DNA from 3 places in the Streptomyces sp. NPDC060205 genome. Region 1 is predicted to be linked to each of the others. Evidence: riboswitches for the same ligand, from Rfam matches in the RefSeq annotation. Region 1 holds a riboswitch; each other region holds the start of a gene.
The links. Region 1 has a riboswitch for thiamine pyrophosphate ahead of thiC (phosphomethylpyrimidine synthase ThiC). Riboswitches for the same ligand answer to the same signal wherever they lie in the genome.

Region 1 (4,777 bases):
TGCGGGGACGGAGACGTGCACATCACTCCCTCGGACTCCGAGAGTTTCGGCGACGTGCTGATCCGACTTCAGGTGGGCGTCGACCAGGCCCTGTTCCGCTGCGGTACGGCGCCGCTGCTGGCGTTCCTCGACCGCACGGACCGGCTGGTGCCGCTGGGCCAGGAGCGTTCCCTCGCCGACTTCGACACGCATCTGGACGAGGCCCTGGACCGCATCCTGGCGGAGGAACAGAGCGCGGGGTGACGCTGCGGCGGCCGACCTGAGATGCCGCTTCCCCGTTCGTCGGCCGTCGTTCTCGGCTGCCTGCTGCCTGCTGCCTGCTGCCTGCTGCCTGCTGCCTGCTGCCCGCTGCCCGCTGCCCGCTGCGGCTTCAGTGCTTGCGGCGCCGGCCGCTCCCGCCGCGCAGCGGTGCCTTGGAGCCGGAGGGGGTCGATGGCTGCGGTTGTTGAGGCTGCTGGGCCGGAGCGGCGTCGCCCTGTCGGTCGGCCGAGACCACCAGGGCCGCGAGGGCCGTGGTGACCGGAACCGAGGCGACCAGTCCGATCGAGCCGACGAGGGTGCGGACGATCTCCGCGGCCACCAGTTCACTGTTGGCCACGGTCCCCACGCTGCTCTGCGCGATGGAGAAGAGCAGCAGCAGAGGCAGGGCCGCGCCCGCGTAGGCGAGGACGAGCGTGTTGACGACGGACGCGATGTGGTCGCGGCCGATACGGATGCCCGCGCGGTACAGACCCCGCCAGCCCATCGTCGGATTGGCCTCGTGCAGTTCCCAGACCGCCGACGTCTGCGTCACCGTGACGTCGTCGAGCACTCCGAGCGAACCGATGATGACACCCGCGAGCAGCAGACCGCTCATGTCGATGGACGGGTAGAGACCGTGGATCAGGCCGGTGTTGTCGTCGGTGTTGCCGGTCAGCGCGGCCCAGTCGATGAACAGTGAGCCGAGCAGCCCGATGAGCACCAGGGACAGCAGTGTGCCCAGCACGGCGACCGACGTCCGGGCGGAGAGGCCGTGGCACATGTAGAGCGCGATCAGCATGATGGCGCTGGACCCGACCACCGCCACGACCAGCGGATTCGACCCCTGCAAGATCGCGGGCAGGATGAAGAACGTCAGGATCAGGAAGCTGACGGCCAGCGCGATCAGCGCCATGACACCGCGCATCCGGCCCACCACGACCACGGCGAGGGCGAAGATACCGGCGAGCAGCGCCATGGGGAACTTGCGGTTCACATCGGTGACCGAGTACTGGAGTTCCTTGGGGGCGTCGGGCGCGTAGGCCACGATCACCTCCTGGCCCTGCTCCAACTGGCGTGAGGAGTCCGGCTGGACGATCTCCGTGAAGGTGCGGCCCTTGTCCTTGCCGGAGTCGACGCGGATCGTCGCCTTCTTGCAGGTGCCTGATTCCTGCTGCTGAGCCGACGAGCCCTCGGCCGTCGAGGTGTCGCCGGTCGGAGTCTCGCCCGAGGCGTTCACCGACTTGCAGTCGACCGTGTCGACCTTGGTCACGGTGGCCTGCTGGGTCTGCCGGTCGAAGCCGACACCCGTGCGCTCGTGTCCGGGAGCGCCGCCCGGCCAGAGCACCGCGAGACCGACAACGACCGCCGCGGCGAAAGGAATCAACACCGCCGCGATGATCTTGCGCAGATGCATGGAGACAGGGGCCGCGGGGCCATGACTGTGCGAGTGGCCGTGCCCGCCACCGACAGGTCCGTCGCCGCCTGGCCGGTCGCCACCGCCTCCGGGGCCATGGGGTCCCTGTCCAGGTCCGCCGCCGTGCCCGTGGCCGTCGTGGCCGTGTCCGTGGGGCGGTTCGGACGGCGGAAGTGGGGGCTGCTGCGTCGTGGTCACCGACCGATCATCGCAAGAACGAGAGGGGCCCACTGTTCACCGCGCCCATTGTGACGCTAGCGTGGAAGCACCTTTGCACACGCGGGAGCTCGGAGCACCGGGCTGAGAGGGCGCTGACCTCCGTATCCGCGATGTTTCACGTGGAACATCGCCGGACGGGAAACGCTGCGTCGACCGCCGAACCTGTTACCGGGTAATGCCGGCGTAGGGAGTAGGTCTCATGACCAACAAGGACGTACGCACGCCTGCCTCCAGTCGGACGGGCGGGGCGCTCGCCCCGGTCGACGGCATCGAGGCGTCCGCATCGGCCGAGGACGGCGGAACAGCCGCCTCGCCCGAGAACGGCGAGGGCGGTAAGTCCGAAACCGCGAAGTCCATCGGCTGGCACAAGGCGTATGTCGCGGGCTCGCGCCCTGACCTGCGGGTGCCGGTCCGTCAGGTGCATCTCACCAACGGTGAGTCGGTCACCCTGTACGACACCTCCGGCCCGTACACCGATCCGGTCGTCGACACCGATGTACGCAGGGGGCTGGCACCCCTGCGCGACAACTGGATCATCGCCCGTGGTGACACCGAGGAGTACGCGGGCCGTCCCGTGAGCCCCGAGGACGACGGGATCAAGCACACCTCGCCGCGCGGCGGACTGCGCAACCTCGACGCGGTCTTCCCGGGGCGTCCGCGTCTGCCCCGCCGGAGCCGTGACGGGCGGGCGGTGACCCAACTCGCCTACGCGCGGCGGGGCGAGGTCACGCCGGAGATGGAGTACGTGGCCGTCCGAGAGAACGTCGACCCCGCGGTCGTCCGTGAGGAGATCGCGGCGGGCCGGGCGGTGCTGCCGGCCAACGTCAACCATCCCGAGATCGAGCCGATGATCATCGGCAAGCGGTTCCTGGTGAAGGTCAACGCCAACATCGGCAACTCCGCGGTCACCTCCTCCATCGAGGAGGAGGTGGACAAGATGACCTGGGCGACGCGCTGGGGCGCCGACACGGTGATGGACCTGTCGACCGGCCGCAACATCCACACCACCCGTGAGTGGGTGCTGCGCAACTCCCCCGTCCCCATCGGCACGGTCCCCCTGTACCAGGCGCTGGAGAAGGTCGACGGACGGGCCGAGGAACTCACCTGGGAGATCTACAAGGACACGGTCATCGAGCAGGCCGAGCAGGGCGTGGACTACATGACCGTCCACGCGGGCGTGCGCCTGCCGTACGTCCCGCTGACCGCGAACCGCAAGACCGGCATCGTCTCGCGCGGCGGCTCGATCATGGCGGCGTGGTGTCTGGCGCACCACAAGGAGTCGTTCCTGTACGAGCACTTCGAGGAGCTCTGCGAGATTCTCGCCGCGTACGACGTCACGTACTCGCTCGGCGACGGGCTGCGGCCCGGGTCGATCGCGGACGCCAACGACGCCGCGCAGTTCGCGGAGTTGCGGACCCTGGGCGAGCTCAACAAGGTCGCGAAGCGTTTCAACGTACAGACCATGATCGAGGGCCCGGGGCATGTCCCGATGCACAAGATCAAGGAGAACATCGATCTTCAGCAGGAGATCTGCGAGGAAGCCCCGTTCTACACGCTCGGCCCGCTGACGACCGACATCGCGCCGGCGTACGACCACATCACCTCCGGCATCGGTGCCGCGATGATCGCCTGGTGGGGCACGGCGATGCTCTGCTACGTCACGCCCAAGGAACATCTGGGCCTGCCCAACCGTGACGACGTCAAGACGGGGGTCATCACCTACAAGATCGCGGCCCACGCGGCGGATCTCGCCAAGGGGCATCCGGGCGCACAGGAGTGGGACGACGCGCTGTCGGACGCCCGCTTCGAGTTCCGGTGGGAGGACCAGTTCAACCTGGCCCTGGATCCGGACACCGCACGGGAGTTCCACGACGAGACGCTGCCGGCCGAACCGGCCAAGACGGCGCACTTCTGCTCGATGTGCGGGCCGAAGTTCTGCTCGATGAAGATCAGCCACAGCATCAACGAGCAGTTCGGCGGTACGGCGGACGTGGGGGCCACACCCGAAGAGGTCGCCGACGGGATGCTCCAGAAGTCCAAGGAGTTCGCCGCCGCGGGCAACCGGGTCTATCTGCCCATGGCTGCGAGCGAATAGGGTTCGTTCACCTTTGGCCGACCGAACGGTCGTGGTGCTGCGATGCCGAGGTCCTGGACGATCATTTCCAGGACCTCGGTGATCCGGCCCGTCCGGCGCGCGGGTGGGGCCGGTGGTGAGAGAGGTGCGCTATTGCTTTTCGAGCCACCAGATCAGCAGGGAGACTGCGCCGGCCCCAAGAGCCGTGCAAGCTCCCTTGAATGCGTTGGCGCCTGCGGAGCGCGCCCATTGCTTCCAGTTCGTTGAGCTGGTCTTGTGTGGTGAGTAGCCCTCCGGGATGGAGTCTGTAGACTCCATGGCAGAGCTCCTTTCGGTTTCGTAGACGGGGGTGCTTGGCGCAAGGGAGTCCGCGACCTGAAGCTTGCCGGCCGGGTCGCAGGGCTCCCTTTTGCTGTGTTCATTCGGAACAATCTTGGTTTCTTTTCGGCCAGCGGTTTGTGTGATGCTGCTGGCATTTTAAAGTGTTTACTATGCATATACCTCCATTTATCGTAATGTGATGGGTGCTTCAGTGCGTCTTGGCAGCATCGAAGACGGCATCCATACTGATATGGATGCCGAAATGCCTCGGTGTTGCCACTTTTCGCAGGTGAAGGCGTGGGGGATTGCATGGCGATCGATGGTGCTGAAGGCCTGTGGCGGAAGAGTTCGGCGAGCGGCACTGGCGACTGTGTTGAAGTGGCTTTCATCGAAGAGGTGGCGGTACGCGACTCACGTGATCCCGATGGTGTCCTCCTGGAATTTACGGCATATGCTTGGGTCTCTTTCCTTTCCGGGTTGAAGGGTTTTGACGGAAGGGTGGGCGGCGC
Region 2 (4,777 bases), on a different contig from region 1:
TGCGGGTTGCGGATCCCGAGCCCCGAGCCGATGGGCGCCCCGAGCGGCATGATCGCGGCGCAGCCCACGTCCTCCAGCTTCCGGGCCAGGACGGGGTCGTCGTTCGTGTACGGCAGGACCGTGAAGCCGTCGTCGACGAGGGTCTCGGCGGCGTCGAGCAGCTCGATCGGGTCGGGCAGCAGGGTGCGTTCGTCGGCGATGACCTCCAGTTTGACGAGGTCCGTGCCGAGCGCCTCGCGCGCGAGGCGGGCCGTCAGGACGGCCTCCCCGGCGGTGAAACAGCCCGCGGTGTTGGGCAGCACGCGGATGCCGAGCCGGTCGAGCACGGACAGCACCGAGCCGTGCGAGCCGGGGCTCACGCGCCGCATGGCGACCGTCGTCAGCTCCGTGCCGGACGCGACGAGCGAGCGCTCCAGGACGTCGAGGCTGGGGGCACCGCCGGTGCCCATGATCAGACGGGACGCGTAGGACGTACCGCCGAGGACGAAGGGGTCGTCGGCCATGGGTCAGCCTCCTTGGACGGCGGTGAGGACTTCGACGCGGTCTCCCTCGCGCAGGAGGGTCGTCGGCCACTGCGTGCGCGGGACGACGGTCTCGTTGAGGGCTGCGGCGACACCGGAGGGGGCCGCGCACAGAGCGGTCACGAGGGTGTCGAGAGCGGTGTCGGCGGCCAGTTCCCGCCGCTCCCCGTTGACGAGGACGGTCACGCTCATACGGGCTGCTCCGTGAGTGCGGCGGCGGTGTCGAACCGGCCGGGGGCGAACGGACTCGCCACTTCCGGGAGTTCGCCGGTGGTCAGGGCGTGCGCCAGGGCGTCGCCGGTGACCGGGGTGAGCAGCACGCCGTTGCGGTGGTGGCCGGTCGCCAGCAGCAGCCCGGGAAGCCGGGTGGGACCGAGCAGGGGCGCGTTGTCGGGGGAGCCGGGGCGCAGTCCGGCGCGGGTCTCGGTGAGCGGCAGTTCGGTGATGCCGGGGACGAGTTCGTGGGCGTCCCGCAGCAGTTCGTACACGCCGCCCGCGGTCACCGTGGTGTCCCAGCCCAGCTCTTCGCTGGTCGCGCCGACGACCAGCTCGCCGTTCTCGCGCGGCACCAGGTAGACGTGGCTGCCGCGGACCATGGCACGCACGGTCCGGCTCAGGAAGGGCGCGCCCGGGCCCTTCGGCGCGGGCTCCGGCATGGCCAGGCGCAGTACCTGCCCCTTCACGGGCCGCACCGGCGGCAGTACGTCCTCGGGCACACCCGCGAGACGTCCGCTGAGGCTGCCCGCGGCGAGGACGACCTGCCCCGCGGACAGCTCGGTGCCGTCCCTCGTGACGACTCCGGTGGCCCGGCCCCCCGCGACGGTCAGGCGCTCGGCCCAGGTCCGGTGAAGGACCACTCCGGCCCGCTCGCAGGCCGTGACCAGGGCCGCGGCGAGCCGGCGCGGGTCGATCTGGTGGTCGCCGTCCACCCGCAGCCCGCCGCGCACCCCGGGCGCGAGCATCGGCTCCAGACGGCGGCACTCGCGGCCGCTCAGCCACTCCGACTCCAGGCCCGACCGGCTCTGCAGGGCGTGCAGTTCGCGCAGGTGGGCGCGGTCGTCGGCGTCGAGCGCGACGGTCAGCGTGCCGCACCTGCGGTAGCCGAGGTCCTGGCCGGTCGCCTCCGTCAGCTCCTCGGCGAAGTCCGGATAACGCTCCGCCGAGGCCAGGTTGAGGCCGAGCAGGGTCTCCTCGCCGTAATGCAGCTCGGTGACGGCGGCCAGCATCCCGGCCGCGACCTGCGCGGCGCCGCCGCCCGGCTCGGGGTCGGCCAGCGCGGTCGTCAGCCCGCGCTGTGCGGCCCGCCAGGCGGTGACCAGACCGATGATCCCGCCTCCGACGACCAGGACATCGGTGGTCGGCACGTTCGGGGGTGATTGCGGTGTACGCGACATGGGCGTCCAGCCCCTCCCTTCGCCGGCATGACCCGGATCAGGTTCGTACGGTCGGAGGCCGTCCCAGCCTCCCTCTCAGCCCGGTACGCCCGGGCTCCCGCGAGTGCTTTACGTTGGCCACCCTAGCTCTTCGTCCCGCACCTCAGTAGGGAGCCTCACGGCATGGCCCGCTCGCTCGACGGACTCGTTCTCGCCCCCGTGGCCGACCAGGCACCGGGTCAGGTGGGCACGCGCACCCGGTTCTCGTACCACGAGAAGGACGGTGAGATCTGGGCCGAGTACACGGGCGGCGACGTCGTGCGCGGCCACCTCGTGGGCACCCGCGAGGGCGACCGGCTCGACTTCCGGTACGTACAGCTGAAGACGGACGGAACCACCTCCTCCGGGCACTGCGTGTCCCAGGTCGCCGAGACCCCCGACGGCCGGGTGCGGCTGGCGGAGACCTGGGAGTGGGAGTCCCAGGAGGGCAGCGGGACGAGTGTGGTCGAAGAGGTCACCCCGGGCTGACGCCCCGGTCCGGCGTTGTGCAACAGCTCACCGACCGTGCCCCTGACCGACGATTTCACCGACTGTCTATGGTGACCGGGTGAGCGAGCTGACACAGGAAACGGGCCCGGCGGCGCGCGTACGCGTCGTGATCGTCGGTGCGGGCATGGCAGGGGTCCAGACCGCCGTCGCCCTGCGGGAACAGGGCTTCCCCGGCAGCGTGACCCTGATCGGCGCGGAACCCCACCAGCCGTACGACCGCCCGCCGCTGTCCAAGGCCGTCCTGCTCGGCAAGGCCGAGGGATCCGCCTTCGACGTCGACTTCGAGACCCTCGACGTGGCACTGCGCCTGGGCCTGGAGGTGACCGGCGTCCGCCCGGACACCCGCGAACTCGACACGGCCGAGGGGCGCGTCCCGTACGACGTCCTGGTCGTCGCCACGGGAGCGGAACCCGTCCGCCTGCCGGGCGCCGAGGGCGTACCCGGAGTCCATCTGCTGCGCACCCTCGACGACGCCGAACGGCTGCGGCCCGTCCTCGCCCGGCAGCACGACATCGTGGTGGTGGGCGCGGGGTGGATCGGCGCGGAGTTCGCCACGGCGGCGCGCGAGGCGGGGTGCTCGGTGACCGTCGTCGAGGCCGCCGACCGGCCCCTCGTGGGCGCGCTGCCGGCCGAGGTGGCCGCGCCCATGGCCGCCTGGTACGCGGACAGCGGGGCGTCGCTGCGCACCCACGCGCGCGTGGAGCGCGTCGAGCCCGGCGCGGTGGTGCTGGACGACGGCTCGCGGCTGCCCGCGGGCGCCGTGGTCGTCGGCATCGGGGCGCGGCCCGCCACGTCCTGGCTGGCCGGTTCGGGGATCGAACTCGGCGCCCACCGGGAGGTCGTCGCGGACGACCATCTGCGCACGTCCCTGCCGGGTGTGTACGCGGTCGGCGACTGCGCGTCGTTCCCGTCGGGCCGTTACGGGGAGCGGCTGCTCGTCCACCACTGGGACAACGCGCTCCAGGGGCCGCGCACGGTCGCGGCGAACATCGTGGGGGAGACGCCGGCGCCGTACGACCCGGTGCCGTACTTCTGGTCCGAGCAGTTCGGCCGCTTCGTCCAGTACGCGGGGCATCACGGGGCGGCTGACGCGCTGCTCTGGCGGGGGGATCCGGCGGGGCCCTCCTGGTCGGTGTGCTGGCTCCGGGAGGGGCGGCTGGTGGCGGTCCTCGCGGTGGGGCGACCGCGGGACCTCGCGCAGGGGCGGCGGCTGATCGAGTCCGGCACCCGAATGGACCCGGACCTGCTGACGGACCCGTCACGTCCCTTGAAGAGGGCGGCGCTCTAGCGCCCGTTCGTCACCTGCGGCCCCGGTGGGGGCGGGCCCCGCCTTTCAGGGGCGCGGGGAACTGCGCGCTCAGCCACGTCCGGCCCGCACCCGACGTACGACCGGGGGGTGAGGGGCGCGGGGAACTGCGCGCTCAGCCCCCACCGGCCCGCACCCGACGGACGGCCGAGGGATTCAGGGGCGCGGGGAACGGCGCGACCGGCCCCCGCCCAGGGCCGGGCGGACCGCCCGGGTACCGGGTGTCAGTGGGAGATGGCAGGCTTGTACCCGTGACCGAGATTGACGCAAAGATCGATGCTCTCGTCCCCGCCTGGCTCACCCTCCCCGACATCGCCGAAAAGTTCGGCGTCGAGGTGACGCGCGTCCGGCAGCTGGTCAGGGAAGGCCAGCTGATCGCCGTACGCCGTGGCGAGAACCGCGCGCTGCACGTCCCCGCCGCTTTCATCGACGTGGACGAACAGAAGGTCGTCAAGGGCCTCGCAGGCACCCTGACGCTCCTGCGGGACGACGGCTACAACGACGAAGAGATGCTGGAGTGGCTCTTCACCCCCGACGAGAGCCTGCCCGGCACCCCCGCGCAGGCTCTGAGTGAGAATCGCGGCACGGAGGTGAAGCGCCGCGCCCAGGCGCTCGCCGTCTGACCTGAGGACACCGCACCACCGCAACGCCGCACGGCGTACGGACCGCGGACCGCGAGCTGTGAAGACAGGACCGGGCCCGCGGTCCGTACGCCACCGACACCACACGGGGGACCCACGCATGCCCGAATCCACCGCACGCGCGCAGCTCGCCGACGCCCGGGTCTACCTCTGCACGGACGCCCGCAGGCGCCAGGGCGACCTCGCCGCCTTCCTGGACGCGGTCCTCGCGGGCGGTGTGGACATCGTGCAGCTGCGGGACAAGGGCATGGAGGCGGCCGAGGAGCTGGAGCACCTCGCGGTGTTCGCGGACGCCTGCCGCCGGCACGGCAAGCTCCTCGCGGTGAACGACCGCGCCGACGTCGCCCATGCCGCCGGGGCCGACGTCCTGCACCTCGGCCAGGGGGA
Region 3 (4,777 bases), on a different contig from region 1:
CGTCGAGGTCGCGGCCGTCCAGGAAGACCCGCCCGTCGTCCAGCCGCTGGAGCCCCGCGACGGCCCGCAGCAGCGTCGACTTGCCGCTGCCACTGGGCCCGAGGACGCACACGATCTCGTGCTCGGCGACATCGAGTCCGACGTCGTCGAGCACGGCCCGCCCCCCGAACCGTACGGTGGCCCCATCGAGCTTGAGCATCGTCAGAACTCTCCCGTCCGGTCGGAACGAAGGTCGGTGCGCAGGCGTTCGAGCACCAGCAGCGCCACCGCGCACACCAGCATCAGGATGGTCGACAGGGCCATGGCCTGCCCGTAGTTGAGGTCCCCGGCCCGTCCGAGCAGCCGCGCCACGGCGACCGGCAGGGTCGGGTTGTCGGGCCGTGCGATGAAGACGGTCGCGCCGAACTCGCCCAGCGACACCGCGAAGGCGAACCCGGCCGCGATCAGCAGAGCCCGCCGCACCATCGGCAGATCGACCTCGCGCCACACCCGCCAGGGCGAGGCGCCGAGCACCGCCGCGGCCTCGCGCAGCCGTCCGTCCACCGCGCGCAGCACCGGCAGCATGGTCCGTACGACGAAGGGGACGCCCACCAGCGCCTGCGCGAGCGGCACCAGGATCCAGGTGCTCCGCAGGTCCAGCGGCGGCTCGTCGAGCGCGATGAGGAAGCCGAAGCCGACGGTCACGGCGGAGACGCCGAGCGGCAGCATGAGGAGCGCGTCGAAGCCGCGGACGAGTCGTCCGAGGCGTCCGGTGTCCCGCCGGGTGAGGGCGGCGGCGGCGAGTCCGCCGATCAGCAGGGCGATGGCGGTGGCGGCGAAGGCGTACCGCAGCGAGTTGCCGACGGCGTCGATCGGCGGGACGAGGAAGAGGCTGCCCTCGTTGCGGGTGAGCGCCTTGTAGTAGCCGAAGCCGGGGGCGTCGAGCGAGCGCTCGACGAGGACGGCGAGCGGCAGCACGAGCAGGACGGCGATGGAGCCGAGGACGCCCGCGAGCAGCGCCCACTGCCCCGCCCCGCGCGGCGGGCGCGCGGTCGCGCCTGCGTCCACCAGCCGCAGGGCGGTCTCCCGCCGCCGTACGGTCCGGGCGTGGACGGCGAGGATCGCGCCCACCGCGACGAACTGGACGAGGGTCAGCACGGCGGCCGTCGAGAGGTCGAAGATTTCCGAGGTCTGCCGGTAGATCTCGACTTCGAGGGTGGAGAAGGTGGGGCCGCCGAGGATCTGCACGACACCGAAGGAGGTGAAGGTGAAGAGGAACACCATGAGCGCGGCGGCGGCCACGGCCGGGCCGAGCGCCGGGAGCGTCACCCTGCGCCACGCCGCGAACGGGGAGGCGCCGAGCACCCGGGCGGCCTCCTCCTGCCGCGGGTCGAGCTGCGACCAGAGGCCGCCGACCGTGCGGACGACGACCGCGTAGTTGAAGAAGACGTGCGCGAGCAGGATGGCCCAGACGGTGGTGTCCAGGCGTACGCCCCACAGCTCGTCCAGGAGCCCGCCCCGCCCGAGCAGCGCCAGGAAGGCGGTGCCCACGACGAGCGTGGGCAGCACGAACGGCACGGTGACGACCGCCCGCAGGATCTGCTTGCCCCTGAACTCGAAGCGCGCGAAGACGTACGCGCCGGGGAGCGCGACCAGCAGGGTGAGCGCGGTCGAGGCGAGCGCCTGCCAGGTCGTGAACCACAGGACGTGCCGGATGTCGGGCTGTCCGAGCACGTCCGCGATCCGCCCGAACCGCCAGACCCCGTCGACCTTCAGCCCGCGGGCGGTGATGGCCACGACCGGATAGGCGAAGAACACCCCGAAGAACGCGGCGGGCACGGCCATGAGCCCGAGCCGCGCCACGCTCCCCCGGCGCGCAGACCGCGAAGACCGCGGAGACCGGGGGCGCGCGCCGGCCTCTACTTCAGTACGAGCGAGGTCCATGACTTGACCCACTCGTCACGGTTGTCGGCGATCCTGGCGGGGTCCAGGGTCTCGGGGTTCGCGGCGGCGGGACCGTACTGCGTGAACGCGTCGGGCACCTCGGCGCCCTCGATCACCGGGTAGACGAACATGTTGAGCGGCATGTCCTCCTGGAACTGCTTGCCGACCAGGAAGTCGATGAGCGCCTTGCCGCCCTTGCTGTTCTTCGCGTTGCTCAGCAGGCCCGCGTACTCGACCTGGCGGAAGCAGGTGCCGTCCGCGACACCGGTCGGGGCGGTCTTGGGCTTGGGGTCGGCGTAGATGACCTCGGCGGGCGGCGAGGAGGCGTACGAGACGACGAGCGGCCTGTCGCCCTTGGCCTTCTTGCCGCCGGCGGACCCGGAGAACTCCTCGTTGTAGGCCTGCTCCCAGCCGTCGACGACCTTCACGCCGTTGGCCTTGAGCTTCTTCCAGTAGCCCTCCCAGCCGTCGTCGCCGTACTGGGCGGCGGTGCCGAGCAGGAAGCCGAGGCCGGGCGAGGAGGTCGAGGCGTTCTCGGTGACGAGCAGGTCCTTGTACGCGGGCTTGATCAGATCGTCGAAGGACGTCGGCACGGCCACCTTGTGCTCGCTGAACCAGGCCTTGTCGTAGTTGACGCAGATGTCTCCGGAGTCGATGGGCGTGACCCGGTGCTTGTCCTGGTCGACCCGGTACTCGGCCTTGATGCCGTCGGCGCCCTCGGCCTCGTACGACTGGAAGAGTCCGTTGTCGAGCGCGCGGGAGAGCAGGGTGTTGTCGACGCCGAAGAAGACGTCTCCCTGCGGGTTGTCCTTGGTGAGGATCGCCTTGTTGACGGCCTGCCCGGCATCGCCGTCCTTGAGGACCCGGACCTTGTACCCGGACTCCTTCTCGAACGCCTTCAGCACGTCCTTGGTGTACGCGAAGGAGTCATGGCTGACGAGGGTGACGGTCTTGGACCCGGAGCCCTCGTCGCCGCTCCCCGAGTCGGACGACCCGCACGCGCTGAGCGCGGCGAGGCCGAGACCGCCGGCCGCGACCACGGCGGTGATCCTGAAGATGCTGCTCTTGTTGCTCACTCGATTCCTCCTGGGTTGACCAGGAAGAGACGCGGCCCTGCCCGGGACCGCGAACGGCTCCCGGGCAGGGCGCAACAGCTTGAGTAGTGCCCGAACTTCCTACCCAGAATGACCTGGGCGAGGTTCAGAGGGTCTGCGGGCTGTCCCGCACTCTCAGCGCTGTGGCGCTCCCCTGTCGGAATATGAAGATGTACGTGTCTGTGCGCCAGACTACCGCTCGGTGGCCGCGAGCTGTCCGCACGCCCCGTCGATCTCCTGGCCACGGGTGTCCCGGACGGTGACCGGCACCCCATGAGCGGCGATCGCCTCGACGAACGCCTTCTCGTCCTCGGGCCGCGAGGCGGTCCACTTGGAGCCGGGCGTCGGGTTCAGCGGGATCAGGTTCACATGCACCGGCTTGCCCTTGAGCATCCGCCCGAGCCGGTCACCGCGCCACGCCTGGTCGTTGATGTCCCGGATGAGCGCGTACTCGATGGAGAGCCGGCGCCCCGACCTGGCCGCGTACTCCCAGCCCGCGTCCAGCACTTCCCGTACCTTCCACCGCGTGTTGACCGGTACGAGGGTGTCGCGCAGCTCGTCGTCCGGTGCGTGCAGGGAGATGGCGAGACGGCACTTGAAGCCCTCGTCGGCGAACCGGTTGATCGCGGGGACGAGACCGACGGTCGAGACGGTGATCCCACGCTGCGAGAGCCCGAGCCCGTCCGGCTCCGGGTCGGTGAGCGCCCGGATGGACTGGACGACCCGCTTGTAGTTGGCGAGCGGCTCGCCCATGCCCATGAAGACGATGTTGCTGAGCCGCGCCGGGCCGCCGGGGATCTCCCCGTCGCGCAGCGCCCGCATGCCGTCGACGATCTGGTGCACGATCTCGCCGGTCGACAGGTTCCGGTCGAGACCGGCCTGTCCCGTCGCGCAGAACGGGCAGTTCATCCCGCAGCCGGCCTGCGAACTGATGCACATCGTGACCCGGTCCGGGTAGCGCATCAGCACGGACTCGACGAGCGTGCCGTCGAAGAGCCGCCAGAGGGTCTTGCGGGTGGTGTCGGCATCGGTGGACAGATGCCGCACGACCGTCATCAGCTCGGGCAGCAGCGCTTCCTGCAGCTTGGCGCGCGAGCCGGCAGGGATGTCGGTCCACTGCTCGGGATCGTGCGCGAACCGCGAGAAGTAGTGCTGCGAGAGCTGTTTGGCACGAAACGGCTTCTCACCGACCGCGGCAACGGCCTCTTTACGCTCGGCAGGCGTGAGATCGGCAAGGTGCCGCGGCGGCTTCTTGGCTCCGCGGGGGGCGACGAATGTGAGTTCTCCGGGCTTAGGCATGGCTGTACCAGTGTCGCAGATCGATTCGTGTGACCGGAGCCGCGAGGTTTCGGGGGAGGGCGGCCGCACGAGGTGGTCGCCGACCCCACCACCCCTGGACGGCCCCTGCACGGCCCCGGACGGTTTCAGTGGCCTCTTCCACCGACTCTCAGAGGCTTCTTCCACCGCTCGCGTTGCCATCTAGGCCACCCTTGGACCTAGAATCGAACGCGTGTCCGATAAAGTGTCTCGTCTGGATCGTCTGCGCAGCGTCCGCGAATGGCTGGCCTGGCAGCTGCGCCGCACGGACGACACCATCGCCGAGCTCGAACGTCAGGAGGCAGCCGCTGTCCGTGCCGCGCGCACACCGCCCTCGCCCACGCCCGGCTGGAAGCTCGCCCTGCGCAGAGCGGGCGGCAGACCCGCCCCCGAGGCCGTCCATACGAGCGACTGCGGCATGGCCGGCAAGAACACCAGACCGC

Region 2: linked by a shared signal. The riboswitch ahead of thiO (glycine oxidase ThiO) and the one ahead of thiC (phosphomethylpyrimidine synthase ThiC) in region 1 are both predicted to bind thiamine pyrophosphate.
Region 3: linked by a shared signal. The riboswitch ahead of ACFWGJ_RS36460 (thiamine ABC transporter substrate binding subunit) and the one ahead of thiC (phosphomethylpyrimidine synthase ThiC) in region 1 are both predicted to bind thiamine pyrophosphate.

Annotation. Positions count from the first base shown of each region.
Region 1 is NZ_JBHWZP010000005.1:12,565-17,341, forward strand. It holds gene ACFWGJ_RS01490 (SsgA family sporulation/cell division regulator) at 1-243, shown strand, start outside; gene ACFWGJ_RS01495 (YibE/F family protein) at 371-1,852, opposite strand; TPP riboswitch at 1,924-2,080, shown strand; gene thiC (phosphomethylpyrimidine synthase ThiC) at 2,073-3,968, shown strand; gene ACFWGJ_RS01505 (DUF397 domain-containing protein) at 4,578-4,777, shown strand, end outside.
Region 2 is NZ_JBHWZP010000112.1:11,634-16,410, reverse strand. It holds gene ACFWGJ_RS20870 (thiazole synthase) at 1-503, opposite strand, end outside; gene thiS (sulfur carrier protein ThiS) at 507-713, opposite strand; gene thiO (glycine oxidase ThiO) at 710-1,915, opposite strand; TPP riboswitch at 1,913-2,026, opposite strand; gene ACFWGJ_RS20855 (hypothetical protein) at 2,078-2,422, shown strand; gene ACFWGJ_RS20850 (NAD(P)/FAD-dependent oxidoreductase) at 2,502-3,731, shown strand; gene ACFWGJ_RS20845 (Rv2175c family DNA-binding protein) at 4,001-4,372, shown strand; gene thiE (thiamine phosphate synthase) at 4,491-4,777, shown strand, end outside.
Region 3 is NZ_JBHWZP010000330.1:1,032-5,808, forward strand. It holds gene ACFWGJ_RS36450 (ABC transporter ATP-binding protein) at 1-199, opposite strand, end outside; gene ACFWGJ_RS36455 (ABC transporter permease) at 202-1,923, opposite strand; gene ACFWGJ_RS36460 (thiamine ABC transporter substrate binding subunit) at 1,899-2,999, opposite strand; TPP riboswitch at 3,078-3,183, opposite strand; gene rlmN (23S rRNA (adenine(2503)-C(2))-methyltransferase RlmN) at 3,210-4,316, opposite strand; gene ACFWGJ_RS36470 (DUF6233 domain-containing protein) at 4,528-4,777, shown strand, end outside.